Regions from separate parts of the Comamonas sp. UBA7528 genome, predicted to be linked through region 2. Evidence: riboswitches for the same ligand, from Rfam matches in the RefSeq annotation. Region 2 holds a riboswitch; the other holds the start of a gene.

Region 1 (7,808 bases), on a different contig from region 2:
TGTCCACGCTGGCCTCCAAGGGGGCCGGGACACTGCAGCCCGAGCACCTGCGCTTTCGCCGCCGGCCCGTGGGGAGCAAGACTTTGCACCTGGTATTGCTGGATCTGTCGGCGTCCATGCTGCGCGGGGAAAAGCTGGCCTGGGCCAAAGGGTGCTTGCTGGCCCTGACCGAACGGTTCTACCGCGATCGCGACGATATGGCGGTGATCGGCTTTGCGGGCGAACAGGCACGGTGGCTGCAGCCGCCGGCGAAAGCCAGAGCCTTCAATGCCGACTGGATTGCACCCTTGCGCGGCGGTGGTGGAACGCCGATCCAGCCTGCCGTCGATGCCGTGGAGGGCGCGCTGCGACGCTGCCCGCCCGGTACCCGGGCCACGGTCTGGCTGCTGACGGATGGGCGGTTTGACCCGCTGCCGGTGCGCCCCGAGGGGGTGGACCGTTGCTGCATCATCGACTTTGAAAATGATGCGGTGGCGCTGCGGCGTTGCCAGCGGCTGGCGGCGATGTGGCGCGGGGAGTGGGTACGAGCGGAGCTTTTTGCCAGCGCCGGCTGAGCGCCGCAGGCACTGGTGGTGGGCGCGGCAGTCCGTGGCCGTCGGAAAAAAGCGGTGATTTGCTGCGTTGCATCAGCGACGGCCGATACTGGGGTGGAGTTTTCAGGAGGGTGGCAGATATCGCGTAAAATCTGCGCTGATCCCAGGTGTTTCGCCGCGCACTGCGCGCAAGGAAATGAAACGAGAAGCAGGTGCGTGGTTCGCCACCATTCCTGCACTGCACCCGCAACGGTAATCAGAGAAATGGGGACGCCCGTCATTGCTTGCTGCAATGACAGCCACTGCGCAAGCGGGAAGGCGCGTCCAGCTGTCAACCCCCATGGGTTGAGCTCTGTAAGTCCGGAGACCGGCCTGGCGTGAACAAGGCGCAGCGGGAGTGCATGTGGCTTGATGGGCTCGCACATCCGCGCTGCCAATCACCTCCATCTTCCATCCCCTCTGCAGATTTCAATCGTCCGGCCCGGGTATCGGCCTGACCGACTGCGGATACAGCATGGCGCGAGAGCTTCTGGGTGTGACGGTGCAGGCAGCGGCTCTGGATGGGGGCGCTACGCACCATGGCTGATTCCATCAAGGTTCAGGGATGGTGCCCCACGGCATGGAAGCCCATGCGGTCGGAAGACGGTTGGATTGTCCGGGTTCGCCCGGTCTGCGCCTCCATCAGCGCGGCGCAGTGGGCCGCGCTGGCGGCTTGGGCGTTGTCCCTGGCGCATCCCCAGATCGAGCTGACCCGGCTGGGCAATGTGCAGCTGCGCGGGGTGGCGGATGCGGACCTGCCTGCGCTGCTGGCGCAGCTGGTCGCGGCCCGGCTGATTCCGGCGGATGCGGATGCCGATCTGGCGCCCCCCGTGCATTGCACCCCTTTTTACGAGACCCATGACCGGACCCACCAGCTCGCCATGCTATTGGGCCGTGCGGTGGTGGAGCGCTTGTGCCCCAGTGTGCTGGAGCGCCAGGGCATGGCCGCGCTGCCCAGCAAGTTCGGCTTGCTGGTGGACGATGCGGCGCGCAGCCTGTGCGGTGTGGCCTCCGATCTGCGGGTCTGGGCGGATGCCGGCGGCGGCTATGGCCTGGCATTGGGCGATGCCGCCGACTGGTACCGCTTTGGCGATGTGCAGCAGCTTGTCGATGCCGCGATCCACATGGCCACCTGGTTCGCCCGTGCGCGGATGGCGGTTTCCGGTAAACCGCCCACCCGGCTGCCGGCGCTGCTGTCGTCTTTGCCGCTGGATACGCTCTTGCAGGATGCAGTGCGCCAGGGCGCGCAGCCGCCCGCCCCAGCGCCGGTGCTGCCGGGCCCACTGGCACAAGGTTGGGTGCTGGGGGTGCCGCTGGGGCGCATCGATGCCCTGGCGATGCAGGCACTGGCGGCCAGCCTGGCGGCCGACACGGAAATCCGCGTCACGCCCTGGCGTTCGCTGCTGCTGATGTCGGCGGACGCGCCGTCGTGCATTGCCCGTCTGGATGCACAGCACTGGATGACCGATGCCGCGGATGCCCGCCTGCGGGTGTCGGCCTGCACCGGAAGCCCGCGCTGTGCGCAGGCCCATGTGCCGGCACAGGACATGGCGCTGCAGTTGGCGTCCCACGTGCCCGAGCGCGGGCATCTGCACGTCAGCGGCTGCGCCAAGTTCTGCGCGCTGTCGTCCGATGCCACCTCACTGATTTTTGCCAGCCCGTCCGCAACGGACGGGGTCTGGCTCCATGCCGGTTCTGCCGGGCAGCCTGACCGTCCCAGGGGCCAGTTCCCTTACCGGGCCGGGTCGGCACTGCCTGCAGAACTCCACACACTACTTCATGACCTACCACTATGAAATGCACGGTGAAGAGATTTACCGGCAATCGTTTCGCATCATCCGCAGCGAGGCCGATCTGGCCCGCTTCACGCCCCTGGAGGAGCGGGTGGCCTGCCGCATGATCCATGCCGCAGGCATGGTGAGCCTGGCCCAGGACATCCATTTCTCCGCAGATTTTGCGCAGGCCGCAGAAGCGGCACTTCAGCGCGGTGCCCCCATCCTGTGCGATGCGCGCATGGTCAGCGAAGGCATCACGCGCAAGCGCCTGCCTGCCGACAATGCCATCATCTGCACCTTGCAGGATGCCCGCACGCCCGGGCTGGCCCAGGCCATGGGCAATACCCGCAGTGCCGCCGCGCTGGAGCTGTGGCGCGAACACCTGGACGGCGCGGTGGTGGCCATCGGCAATGCGCCGACCGCGCTGTTCCACCTGCTGAACATGCTGGAGGACCCGGCATGCCCGCGTCCGGCAGCCATCATCGGCTGCCCCGTGGGCTTTGTGGGTGCTGCCGAGTCCAAGGATGCACTGCGCGCATGGGGACAGATTCCTTTCGCCATTGTGCAGGGGCGTCTGGGCGGTTCTGCCATCACGGTGGCTGCCGTCAACGCGCTGGCGACGGCGGTGGAGTGAAGCACGTGATGAACAGCGGCAAAATTATCTGCGTGGGCCTGGGCCCCGGTGATCCGGACATGATGAGCGTAAAGGCGGACCGTCTGCTGCGCAATGCGCGCCATGTCGCCTATTTCCGCAAGCGGGGCCACCCGGGCAAGGCCCGGCAGCTGGTCAACGGCATGCTGCATGCCGAGGTCACGGAGTACCCGATGGAGTACCCGCTGACCACCGAGATCCCGCACGACGACCCGCGCTATATCGCGCAGCTGTCGGATTTCTATCTGGGCTGGCAAGCGCGCCTGACCGAGCTGGCGCGCGGCGAGGATGTGATCGTGCTGTGCGAGGGCGATCCGTTTTTCTACGGCTCCTTCATGCACCTGTATGTGCGCTTGCAGCAGGAAGGCGTGGTGCCGGTCGAGGTGCTGCCCGGCATCCCCGGCATGGTGGGCTGTTGGCATGCCACGGGCATGCCCATGACCTGGGGCGACGATGTGATGAGCGTGCTGCCGGCCACCTTGCCCGATGAGCCGCTGCGCGCCCACATGGCCCGCTCGGATGCGCTGGTGATCATGAAGGTCGGCCGCCATCTGAACCGCATCCGTTCGCTGTTGACGGAGCAGGGCAAGCTGGACCAGGCGTGGCTGGTGATCAACGGAACCATGAGCGACGAGCAGGTGATGCCGCTGCGCGATGCGCCGGAGCGCTGCCCGTACTTTGCGATTGTGATCGTGCACGGCAATGGCCGCCGCCCCGCCAATGACATGTGAGCGCAGCCGCATGGAGATGGAAGCCACACAGAATGCGGGCAAGGGCGCCGGCACGGGGCAGTTGTGCGTGCTGGGCCTGGGGCCCGGCGATGCGGCGCTGCTGACGGAGCAGGCCCGGCAGTCGATTGCCGGTGCGAGCGATGCTTTTGGCTATTTCCCTTATGTGGAGCGGCTGAGCGGGCTGGAGCATGTGCGCCTGCATGCCAGCGACAACCGCGAAGAACTGGACCGCGCCCGCCAGGCGCTGAATGTGGCGGCCGAGGGCAGGAAGGTGCTGATGCTCTCGTCCGGCGACCCCGGCGTGTTTGCCATGGCCAGCGCCGTGTTCGAGGTGCTGGAAGGCGCCAGCCCCGAGGAGCAGCTGCGCTGGGAGGCCGTGGAGGTGGACGTGCAGCCCGGCATCACGGCCATGCTGGCGGCGGCCGCGAGATTGGGTGCTCCGCTGGGCCATGATTTCTGCACCATCAATCTGTCGGACAACCTCAAGCCAGCCGAAGTGATCGAGCGCCGGATCCGGCTGGCGGCACAGGCCGACTTTGCCATGGCGTTCTACAACCCCTGTTCCAAGTCGCGGCCCCAGGGCTTTGTGCGCGCTTTGAAGGTTTTGACCGCGCACTGCGAGCCCGAGCGCCTGATCTGCTTTGCGCGCAATGTCAGCCGGCCAGACGAGACCCTGCGGGTGTGCCAGTTGCAGCAGGTGACGCCGGACATGGCGGATATGCGCACGGTCGTCATCGTGGGCAACAGCCTGACTCGCCAGGTGGGTCGGCATGTTTACACGCCGCGCAGCTATGGAGCGCCGGCGCATGGCTGAAGGCGGCGCCCGCCGCTCAGCGCTGGCCGGCCAGCCAGTCCATGGCCTGCTGCGGCGTCTGGCACTGCGTGCGAGCGGGCAGCAGCGGGCGGTCCACCATGACCACGGGGATCTGCAGCGCCCGGGCGGCTTCGATCTTGGCGTAGGTATCAGCGCCGCCGGCGTTCTTGCTGACGATGCAGTCGACGGCATGGCGCTGGAGCAGGGCGATTTCGTCGGCCAGCGCAAACGGGCCGCGCGCCACCACCAGGTCGTAACTGGCGGCGGGCAGGGGCAGGGCCTCCTCTGGGCGGTCGACCACCCGCAGCACAAAGCGGTGCGTGTTGGCCTGGCCGGCAAAAGCGGCGAGCTGCTTGCGGCCGATGGCCAGAAACACATTGCGGCACTGCGGTGGCAGTGCCTGGGCCGCTGCCGCCATGTCGGCCACCGGCGTCCAGCGGTCCTGGGGCTGGGCGGACCAGGCGAGGCGCTCCATCGACAGCAGGGGAACGCCTGCCGCCGTGCAGGCTGCCAGGGCGTTGCGGCTCATCTGCGCGGCAAACGGGTGGGTGGCATCGATCACATGGCTGATGCGGTGCTGCTGCAGATAGTCCACCAGGCCCTGGACGCCGCCAAAACCACCCACGCGGGTGGGCAGGGGAGAGCTGCGCCGTCTCAGCGTGGCGCCGGCGTAGGAGTAGACGGCCGGAATGCCCGCTGCATGCAGCCGGGTGGACAGTGTGTAGGCATCAAAAGTGCCGCCTAACAGGAGAACTTGGGTCATGGCCTATCCGTGGCTTTCGATTATCGGGATTCATCCCTCGGGACTGCAGAGTCTGAGCGCTGCGGCCGTGCAGGACCTGGAGCAGGCCGCGGTGGTGTTCGGCAGCCCGCGGCATCTGGCGCTGGCCCAGGTGGGAGAGCGTGGCCGCGCATGGCCGGTGCCGTTCAGCGTGGCGCCGTTGCTGGAACTGCGCGGCCAGCAGAAGGTCGCCATGCTGGTGTCGGGGGATCCCTTTCACTTTGGTGGCGGAGCTTCGGTGGCGAGGCACCTGGAGCGCGGCGAGTGGCGCAACCATCCGCAGCCGTCGACATTTTCGTGGATTTCGGGCGAGCTGGGCTGGTCGCAGGAGCAGGTGCATTGCCTGGGCCTGCATGCCCGCAGCCTGGAGAGCCTGACGCCGTTGTTGGCGCAGGGCGAACGTTTTATCTGCCTGCTGCGGGATGCGCCGGCAGCGCACCGGCTGGCAGCCTGGCTGACCGGGCAGGACTGGGGCGAGAGCCCCCTGTGGCTGGTGTCGAATGCCGGCAGCGATGCGCAGACGGTGCGCACCGGCATGGCCAGCGTGCTGGCGCCGCAACTGATGGAGCAGCCGCTGGTGGCGCCTGTGGCGGCTGCTTTCGAGGCCCGTGGCGGGCAGGGTCTGCCGCAGGTGGCCGGCCGTGCATGCGATGCGTTTGCGCATGATGGGCAGATCACCAAAAGCCCGGTGCGGGCCATGACGCTGGCGGCGCTGGCCCCGCGCACGGGGGAGTGCCTGTGGGATTTGGGAGCCGGATCGGGTTCGGTTGCCGTGGAATGGTGTCTGGCCGGCGGCACGGCCGTGTGCGTGGAGCAGCATGCCGGGCGGGTGGCCAATATTGCCCACAACGCTGCGCGCTATGCCGTGGCACTGCAGGTGGTGCAGGGGGATTCCCTGGCTGCGCTGGCCAGCTTGCAACCCCAGCCGCAGGCCGTGTTCGTCGGTGGTGGTTTCACGCTGGAGCTTTTCCAGGCGCTGCGCGCGCGGCTGGCGCATCCCTGGCGTCTGGTGGTGAATGCCGTGGCGCTGGAAACCCAGGCCTTGCTGATGGAGCTGCACCGCAGCCATGGCGGTCAGCTGCTGCAGCTGCAGTGGAGCGAGGCCCGGCCGCTGGGCAGCATGCAGTCCTGGCATGCCGCCCGTCCGCTGGTGCAGTGGTCATGGAGCTGCCCGTGACGCACGCGATCCACGCCACCCACTGGTGCATGGGCTGGGGCTTCACGTCCGATGCCCAGCCGCAGTCGTTTGCAAACTGCTGGGAGCAGGTGGCACTGCCGCTGCCGCCACAAGGCATTTGCTGTGCGGTGCTGAAGACCCGGCTGGCCACCCCCGCGTGGCAGGCCTTGCAGCGCTGGGTGGCTGGTTGCTGGCCGCAGGTGCAGTGGCTGGTGGTGGACGCCGCCGAGATTGCGCACATCGTCACGCCGTCGATGTCGCCGCGCGTGGCACAGCGCTTTGGCACCGGCAGCGTGTGCGAAGCCCTGGCCCTGCATGCCGCGCAAACCCATGCCGCGCCCACCTCGGGCGAAGCTGCCGCAGGCGGCTTGCTGGTGCCCCGCATTGTTTCCGAAGACCGGTGCGCCACCTTGGCGATTGCCGCGGGCGGCCTGTCTTCCCCTCCCTTCCCAACCGGAGTTCATTCTTGACAGTTCACTTTATCGGCGCCGGTCCTGGCGCTGCCGATCTGATTACCGTGCGCGGGCGCGATCTGCTGGCGTCCTGCCCGGTCTGCCTGTATGCGGGTTCGCTGGTGCCGACCGAGCTGCTGGCGCATTGCCCGCCAGGGGTGCGCCTGGTCAATACGGCGCCGCTGTCGCTGGAAGAGATCGTGGCCGAGATGCAGCAGGCCCATGCACAAGGGCAGGATGTGGCGCGCCTGCATTCGGGCGACCTGAGCATCTGGTCGGCCATGGGCGAGCAGTTGCGCAGCCTGCGGGCGCTGGAGATTCCCTATACCGTCACGCCCGGCGTGCCGGCTTTCAGCGCGGTGGCGGCGGCGCTGGAAGCGGAGCTGACCTTGCCGGGGTCCTGCCAGTCGGTGGTGCTGACGCGCACTTCGGGCCGGGCGTCGAGCATGCCCAGCGGCGAAACGCTGGCGGCCTTTGCGGCCACGGGTGCCGTGCTGGCGATCCACCTGTCGGTGCATGTGGCCGAGGAGGTACAGCGGGAATTGCTGCAGCACTATGGCGCGGACTGCCCGGCGGCCATTGTGTGGCGCGCTTCCTGGCCGGACGAGCTGATTGTGCGCACCCGGGTGGGCGAACTGGCCGCAGCGGCGCAGAGCAATGCCCTGCAACGCAGCGCGCTGATGCTGGTGGGCCCCAGCTTGAGCCAGCAGGACTTCGGCCTGAGCCGCCTGTATGCCAACGATTACGACCGCCGTTACCGCCCGCGCGGCGATGAGCCCCGCTTTCCGGTGGGCACCGAGGGGGCCTGATGCTGCAGCTGTTTCTGGTGGGCATCGGCACGGGCAACCCCGGGC
Region 2 (7,808 bases):
ACGCGCTGGATCTGGCCGTCCTGGCCCAGCAGGTCCTGGGCGGCGCCAATGTCCATCACCGCCAGCGGGGCGCCGCCGGCTGCCACCGTGCCGGCCACGCGCAGCGTCACGGCAAGGGTGTGCACGCGCACCGGCAGCCGGGCACCGGGGGCGCTGGCTTCGTCCAGGCCCAGGGCCTGCAGTGCCGCCGGGTTCAGAAACACCGCGTCGGGCGCGAACAGCTGCAACCGGTCCTGGCCGGCAAACAGCCGGGGCTGCAGCGCAGGGGCCAGCGGGGCCGACTGCAAGGCATCGCCGCCCAGCAGGCGCAGCGACAGCGGTTCCGGGGGGGCGTGGGGCGCGTGATCGCCAGCCACGGCCGTGGAGGGCGGGCTGTCGACCTGCACCGTGCCCTCGATCCACGGCGCGGCATGCTGCACCTCGGGCCGCAGCGCAATCAGTGGGTAAATGGCCTGGGGCAGGCTGGCGCGCATGCCACGGAATTCCAGATCCGGCTGGCCGTTGACGCTGCGCACCGCGCGGGAAAACTCATCCAGCGCCGACTGGTTGATCACATGCACCGCAAAACCCAGGGCCACGCCCAGCGCAATGGCCAGCAGGGCGGTCAGGCTGCGCCAGGGCTGGCGCCGGTACTCCTGCAGCGAAAAACTGGCCAGCAGGCGCGGCAGCGGAGAAGCGGTGAGAGAGGGTGAGGCAGGCACGGAGGTTCCAGGGCAAAACAGCGGTGTGCACCGCCCCCAGGGCGGGTGGGCACGCCTGCGCGGCCCAGGGTTGCATGGGCAGGGCATTCGCCATCCTACAAGCCCCGTGTCAGCCTGCTGCCTACAATGCGGGGTTTTGGTGCTTGCAGCGCTGTTCTGGCGCTGCGGTTAAACGGGAAACATGGACGCCGGCGCCCGCGCTGGCACAGCATGTACTGCCCCCGCAACAGTGAGCGCACAGGTCCCGCAGGACCCGCTTGCCATCTCTTGCCACTGGAGCCATGCGCTCTGGGAAGGCTTGGTAAGCCGTGCGCCAGTCTGGATACCGGCCAAAACAGGTCCAGCATCCGCTGGCGTGCCGCTGTGCATGCAGACCCGGGTTGCTGGTTGTGTGAAGCACGGGCGGGGACGCCAGTGCCAACCATGTGTGCATCCATGCGAAATTTCCAACCATTCCCTGCGGAAGGCCAGCGCGCTTCCGTGCGCTTTCCTCTGGCGGCCGTGGCCCTGGCAGCGGCCTGCCTGGCCCAGCATGCTGCGGCGCAGAGCGTGCCCCTGTCCACCACGGTGGTGACCGCGACCCGCTCTGAAACGCCGCTGGACGAAACCCTGGCCGATGTGCGCGTGATCACCGAAGCGCAGATCAGCAACTCGGCAGGTCGCTCGCTGGCGGAAGTGCTGCAACGCTTTGCCGGCGTGCAGATGTCCAGCAACGGTGGCCGCGGCAACACGCAAAGCGTCTACATCCGTGGCAGCAAGCAGGTGGTCCTGCTGGTGGACGGGGTGCGCTTCGGTTCGGCCACCCTGGGCACGCCCACGCTAGAGTCGCTGCCGCTGGAAGCCATCGAGCGCATCGAGGTGGTGCACGGCCCGGCATCGGCCCTGTATGGCAGCGATGCCATTGGCGGGGTGATCCAGATCTTCACCAAGCAGGGCAAGGGCGTGAAGCAGGCATTTGTGCCCCATGCCGCGCTCACCTGGGGCCGCGCAGGCTACAAGAAGGCCGATGGCGGTTTTGCGGGCGAGCAGTCCGGCTGGAACTACAGCCTGAACATGGCGCGCGTCATCGATCCCGGCTTCTCGGCCACCAACCGCAAGAGCGCCGAGTTCCGCTCCGATGCCGACAAGTTCAACCAGACCTCGGTCACGGCGGCGCTGGGTTATGCCTTCAATGCCGACTGGCGCCTGGATGCCAATCTGATGCGGGCGGACAGCTATTCCGAATTTGACCAGGACTACATCTTCATGCCCGACTGGAGCATGCCGCTGGTGAACGGTTCGTACAACGAATTCCGTGCAGCCACCAGCCAGCTCAAGCTGTCGGGCAGGCTCTCTGCCAACTGGAACAGCACCCTGAGCGTGTCACGTTCCAATGACAAGCAGCGTTCCCACCACCGCCTGGAGGGTCGCACCGACCGTTACCAGGACCTGTTCCAGACCGAGCAGACCGAATACAAATGGGGCAACGAGATCAAGACCCCGGTGGGCATGGTGGTGGCCGGCCTGGAGCGTCTGGAGCAGCAGATTGCCTCGTCCGAGCGCTACGACCACAAGGACCGCTCAACCAATGCCGCCTATGCCGGCCTGAACGGCAGCCACGCTGCGCATTCCTGGCAGCTCAACTTGCGCCGTGACGACAACTCCCAGTTCGGCGGCTACAACACCTGGGGCATTGGCTACGGCTACGAAGTCCTGTCCGGTCTGCGCGCGCGCGTGGCACGGGCCAGCAGCATGAAGGCGCCCACCTTCAACGACCTGTACTACCCCATGTCCGGCAACCCCAACCTGCAGCCCGAAAGCTCCAAGGGCAACGAAATCGGGTTGGATTGGAGCGTGGGCGGCCACGAGTTCAAGCTGACGGGCTTCGACAATAAGGTCAAGAACCTGATCTCCTGGGCCGACGACGGCTCCGGCATGTGGTTCCCTTTCAATATCGACAGCGCACGCCTGAAGGGCTGGTCGCTGGGCTACCGCACCCAGTGGCAGGGCTGGGACCTGTCTGCCCGCTACGAGCACCTGGATGCGGTCGATGGCAAGGGCCAGCGCCTGACGGACCGTTTGCCCGAGCACCAGGCCACGCTGTCGGTGGACAAGCACATCGGTGCCTGGAAGTTCGGCACCAGCGCGCTGTATGCCGGCAAGCGCACCGACAAGCAGGGCACCGTGGATCTGGGTGGCTACACCACCGTGGACCTGCACGCCGAATACCAGTTTGCCAAGGATTGGGCGGTGCAGGCCCGTGTGGCCAATCTGACCGACAAGGTCTATGAAACCGCCTACGGCTACAACCAGCGCGGCCGCGCCGGTTTTGTGACCTTGAAGTGGACGCCGCGCTGAGGCCACGCCGCTAGCACGGCCCCGCGGTCCGGCCCTGTTCAGGCCGCCGCAATGCCCCGGGCCGTCAGCCGCAGCACCCGGTCGGCGCGGGCCGCAGCGTCCGGGGAATGGGTGACCAGCACCAGGCTAGCGCCGGCTTCGCGGGTCTGGGCCACCAGCAGGTCCATGGTGCGGGCGGCTGTGTCCGGGTCCAGATTGCCGGTGGGCTCGTCGGCCAGCAGCAGGGCCGGGCGGTGCACCAGGGCGCGGGCAATGGCCACCCGCTGCAGCTGGCCGCCGCTGAGCTGCTGCGGCAGGCGCTGTCCCATTTCGCCCAGGCCCACGGCCGCCAGCATGGCCTGCACGCGGGTGTCCTGCTCGGCCGGGGTGCCGCGCGCCAGCAGCATCAGCGGCAGGGCCACGTTCTGCGCCACGCTCAGATGCGGCAGCACGTGAAAGGCCTGAAAAACAAAGCCCACATGAGCGCGGCGCCAGACGGCCAGGCCGGCCTCGTCCAGCCGGCCGATGTCCTGCCCCTGGTGCAGCACCTGGCCCTGGTCCCAGCGGTCCAGCCCGGCCAGGCAGTTGAGCAGCGTGGACTTGCCTACGCCCGAATCGCCGACGATGGCGACAAACTCGCCCGCCGCCACTTCCAGGTTGACGTGCTCGAACACCGTGGCCGCATCGGCCCCTGTGCCATAGCGTTTGGCCAGGTCCACGACCTGAACGTTGGCGGGCGGTGTGCTGGCAGTTGGCAAGGACATGGTGGAGATGGTCAACGGCAGGAAAGGGCGGGTTGGGAGGGGGCTTATTTGGGCAAGCCGGACTGCACCACACCCCAGGCGGCCTGCACCAGCTGCACGATGGCGTCGGGGGCCTGGCAGTCGATGGGGTGGCGCTGGGGCATGCTGCGCAGCCAGGTGATCTGGCGCTTGGCCAGCTGGCGCGTGGCGGCAATCCCTTTTTCGCGGACCAGGTGCATGTTCAGCGCGGGCTTGTCGCGGCGCTCCTGCCAGTCCAGTTCCTCCCACACCTGACGGTAGCCCACACAGCGCATGCTGGGCAGGTCCAGGTGCAGATCGGGACGCGCGCGCAGGGCGCGCACTTCGTCCACCAGGCCGTGCTCCAGCATCTGCTCGAAGCGCTGGGCAATGCGCTGGTGCAGCCAGGCCCGGTCGGTCGGTTCCAGCGAAAACAGCGTGGCATCAAAGCGCGGCGCCGATGCGTCCTTCGCGGTGTGGAAGCTGGACAGCGGCTGGCCGGAGATCTTCCACACCTCCAGTGCGCGCTGGATGCGCTGGCTGTCGCCGGGTGCCAGGCGTGCGGCGGTGACCGGGTCCACCTGGGCCAGTTGGGCGTGCATGGCGGGCCAGCCGATCTCGGCGGCCTGGGCGTCCAGCGCGGCGCGCACTTCCGGGTCGGCGGGGGGCATCTCGTCCAGCCCTTCAAACAGGGCCTTGAAGTACAGCATGGTGCCGCCCACCAGCAGCGGCACGGCGCCGCGGGCGCGGATCTCGGCCACCAGGCGTTCGGTGTCGCGCACGAACTCCGCAGCGGAATAGCTTTGCGTGGGCTCCAGGATGTCGATCAGGTGGTGGGGCACGGCGGCCAGCTCGGCCGGTGTGGGCTTGGCCGTGCCAATGTCCATGCCCCGGTAGACCAGCGCGGAATCGACGCTGACGATTTCAGCGGTCAGGCCACGCTGCTGCAGCACGGCGGACAGCGCCAGCGCGGCAGCGGTTTTGCCGGAAGCGGTGGGCCCTGCAATCGCGATGCAGGGCAGGGAAGAGGCGGAAGCGGTCTCGGTCACAGAAAACAGATCAAAAGCGGGGCAGGAAAAAGGGCAGACGGCTAGGCGGCCGGGGCCACGCCCCAGCGGCGCACCAGCACCCAGGAGGCCAGAGCCGTCCAGGCCGCCCAGAAGGCCGTGCCGAAGACCAGAGGGTACACCGTACCGTCCAGGTGCTGGCCCAGCCAGGCCCCCATGGCAAAGGCCGTCAGGGTCATGGCGCAGCCGTTGAGCGCCGCGGCGGTGCCGGCGGCCTGCGGAAAGGCGCTGACAGCGCCGCTTTGCCCGCAGGGCTGCTGGATGCCGTGGGCCACCATGTACAGGCTGAACGGCAGGGCATAGGCCCAGGCATTGCTCACATCCAGCAGGGCGGCGGCCAGCAGGCTGCCTGTGCCCAGCACGGCCAGCAGCCCGGCCACGGCCACGGTGCGGCGTACGCCCAGGCGCTGCAGCAGGCGGCGGCAGAGAATGGTGCCGGCGATATAGCAGGCACCGTTCACGCCCAGCAGCAGGCCCACATCGGCGGCGGTCCAGCCCAGCACGCCGATGAAGGTGAAGGACGAGGCCGCCAGGAAGGTGAACAGTCCGGCGTACGAGCCGCTGGTGGTGGCCGTATAGGCCAGAAAAGTGGGGTGGCGCACGATCGCCGCCCAGGTGCGGGCCAGCTGGCGCGGCTGGGTGGCATCCGGGTGAGGGGTGGCCAGGCTTTCGCGAAAGCGCAGTGCCACCAGCACCAGCGTGGCCGCGCCAAATACCGCCAGCGCGGCCATGGTGGCACGCCAGCCGAAGTGCTGGGCCAGCTGGCTGCCGGCGATGGGGCTGGCGCAGGCGATCACGCCCAGGCCGGTCAGCGCCCTGGACATGGCCTGGGCGCCGGCCGTGGGGGTGTACAGATCGCGCACGATGGCGCGCGCCGCCATCACGCCTGCGCCGGTGGCCACGCCCTGCAAGGTGCGCCAGGCCACCAGCCAGTCCATGCTGGGCGCCAGCGCGCAGCCCAGGGCCGCCACCACATACAGGGCCAGACCGGCCAGCAAGACCGGGCGACGGCCCCAGCGGTCGGACACCGGGCCCCACACCAGCTGCGAGCCGCCAAAGGCCAGCAGCAGGGCGGTGAGCGTGAGCTGGGTCTGCGCCACCGGGGCCTGCAGCTGCGCCGTCAGCAGCGGCAGTGTGGGCAGGTAGAGGTCGGTGGTGATGGGCTGCAGCCCCAGCAGCAGCGCCAGCAGGCCGATCACCAGCAGCGGCGACATGCCGCGCAGCGGGGTGTCGAGGTGGTGTGTGGGGCCGGTGTCCGCAGGGGCGGACGCAGAGGAAGAAGAAGCGGGCGCGGCAGGCATACAGGGCCGCGAGCCTATCAGATTGCGCAAGGCCTGCGTGGCGGGTCGGAGGTGCTGTGGGTGGGGGAGGAACCGGTGATCTGTGCGTGCAGGAGTAGGGCCGGGGCTGGCGCGAACGTGCCGGGCCGGCAGTCGCATGCATGCACCGGCACCGGGCTCAGTCCCTGTCCCGGCCCTTGTCTGCGGTGGTGCTGCGCCCCTGGCCCAGCTCTGCCGGCCACAGCTGCTGCAGTGCCACGCGGTACTGGGCCAGTCCCAGGGCCCCCGCGTTGTGGTGGGTGGCGCCGTCCACCAGCACCCAGCGCTTGGGCGTGGGTGCGGCCTCGTAGAGGCGCTGCCCCAGGCTGGAGGGAATCAACTGGTCCGCGCTGCCGTGCACCACCAGCATCGGTGCCTTGAGCTGCGGCACCTTGTCCACCGAATCGAAAGGCTGGGTGATGAACGGCTGGAACGGCAGCCAGCCCCATTTGAAGGTGCGCGCCACATCGGCAATGCGGGTGAACGTGCCTTCCACGATCAGGCCGCGCACATCGGGCACGCGCGTGGCCAGGTCTACCGCAATCGCGCCGCCCAGCGAATGGCCGAAGATGAAGCGCGGCCGGTTGGGGTACTGGTCGGCCAGCCAGTCCCAGGCGGCCTGGGCATCGGCACGGGCCGAGGCTTCGGAAGGTAGGCCCTTGCTGCTCTGGCCAAACCCCTGGTAGTCCACGGCCAGCACGGCAAAGCCCAGAGACTGCATGCGGCGCATGCGGGCCGTGGAGCCGCTGACGTTCCAGCGCGCACCGTGCAGGTACAGCAGCACCGGGGCATCGGCGCGCTGCCCGTCCAGCCACAGGGCATGCAGCCGCGCTTCATGGGACGTGCCCTCCTGGTCCGCTTCCACCCGGTGGGGGTGGGTGATCCAGACCTCCCGCATGCCCTGCTGGTCGCTGCGCGGCCAGAGGCGGTCGCTGGGCTGGAAGATCATTTCTCGCTGCTTGGCGTCGATGGCGGCGCAGCCCCCGCCCGCCAGCAGGGCGGCCGTGGCCAGGGCGAGGAACAGACGTTGCAGGCGCATAAAGAGGTGACGGCCCAGGAAAAGGGGGTGAAAGATGCGGCAAAACTGCCAGGGATCTGTCGTATTTTGGGTCTATGCTCGGTAATCCAACCAGTTTTATGGGAATGCTCCGACATGCTCTTGGGTCTTGCCGCCAACCGACTGCACCACCAAACCGAAGATGGCGCTTTGTTCGCCCTGCTGCGCGCCTGCGAGCCGGGCATCCGCGAGCTGCAGCTGGGCCTGCATGTGGTGGGCCGCACCTGCGACGCCATTGCGGCGGCCGAAATGCTCAAGGGCTACAAAGGCCTGGTGCGCTATCCCTATGGGCGCGACGGCGGGCTGATGAAGCTGGTGGCCGAGGTGGTGGGCATGCCCGGAGAAGGGCGCACGCTGGACGGCGCCATCTATCTGACCGATCCGGTCGATCCCTCGTCCATCTTTCCCGAGGCGCTGGCGCTCAAGCGCCAGTGCGTGATCCACGGCAAGCCGTTTCTGTCGACCGTGGCCAGTGCGCGCGACTGGGTGGAGATGGAGCGCATCCATGCCGGTCTGGCGCCCGACCGCAGCGCCGACCGGTTTCACGACTTTGCGCACCAGACCGTGGCCCTGATCGCCCACGATGC

The links. Region 2 has a riboswitch for cobalamin ahead of B3349_RS18020 (TonB-dependent receptor domain-containing protein). Riboswitches for the same ligand answer to the same signal wherever they lie in the genome.
Region 1: another riboswitch for cobalamin. It lies ahead of B3349_RS11640 (ferredoxin-like domain-containing protein); the one in region 2 lies ahead of B3349_RS18020 (TonB-dependent receptor domain-containing protein).

What each region holds. Positions count from the first base shown of each region.
Region 1 is NZ_DLMU01000009.1:95,999-103,806, reverse strand. It holds gene B3349_RS11645 (vWA domain-containing protein) at 1-554, shown strand, start outside; cobalamin riboswitch at 682-923, shown strand; gene B3349_RS11640 (ferredoxin-like domain-containing protein) at 1,112-2,368, shown strand; gene B3349_RS11635 (precorrin-8X methylmutase) at 2,352-2,981, shown strand; gene cobI (precorrin-2 C(20)-methyltransferase) at 2,990-3,730, shown strand; gene cobJ (precorrin-3B C(17)-methyltransferase) at 3,741-4,544, shown strand; gene B3349_RS11620 (cobalt-precorrin-6A reductase) at 4,561-5,307, opposite strand; gene cbiT (precorrin-6Y C5,15-methyltransferase (decarboxylating) subunit CbiT) at 5,306-6,502, shown strand; gene B3349_RS11610 (cobalamin biosynthesis protein) at 6,499-6,972, shown strand; gene cobM (precorrin-4 C(11)-methyltransferase) at 6,969-7,763, shown strand; gene cobF (precorrin-6A synthase (deacetylating)) at 7,763-7,808, shown strand, end outside.
Region 2 is NZ_DLMU01000014.1:518,944-526,751, forward strand. It holds gene B3349_RS18015 (FtsX-like permease family protein) at 1-668, opposite strand, end outside; cobalamin riboswitch at 822-1,049, shown strand; gene B3349_RS18020 (TonB-dependent receptor domain-containing protein) at 1,137-3,038, shown strand; gene B3349_RS18025 (ABC transporter ATP-binding protein) at 3,077-3,781, opposite strand; gene miaA (tRNA (adenosine(37)-N6)-dimethylallyltransferase MiaA) at 3,826-4,827, opposite strand; gene B3349_RS18035 (multidrug effflux MFS transporter) at 4,869-6,059, opposite strand; gene B3349_RS18040 (alpha/beta hydrolase) at 6,304-7,203, opposite strand; gene B3349_RS18045 (methylglyoxal synthase) at 7,318-7,808, shown strand, end outside.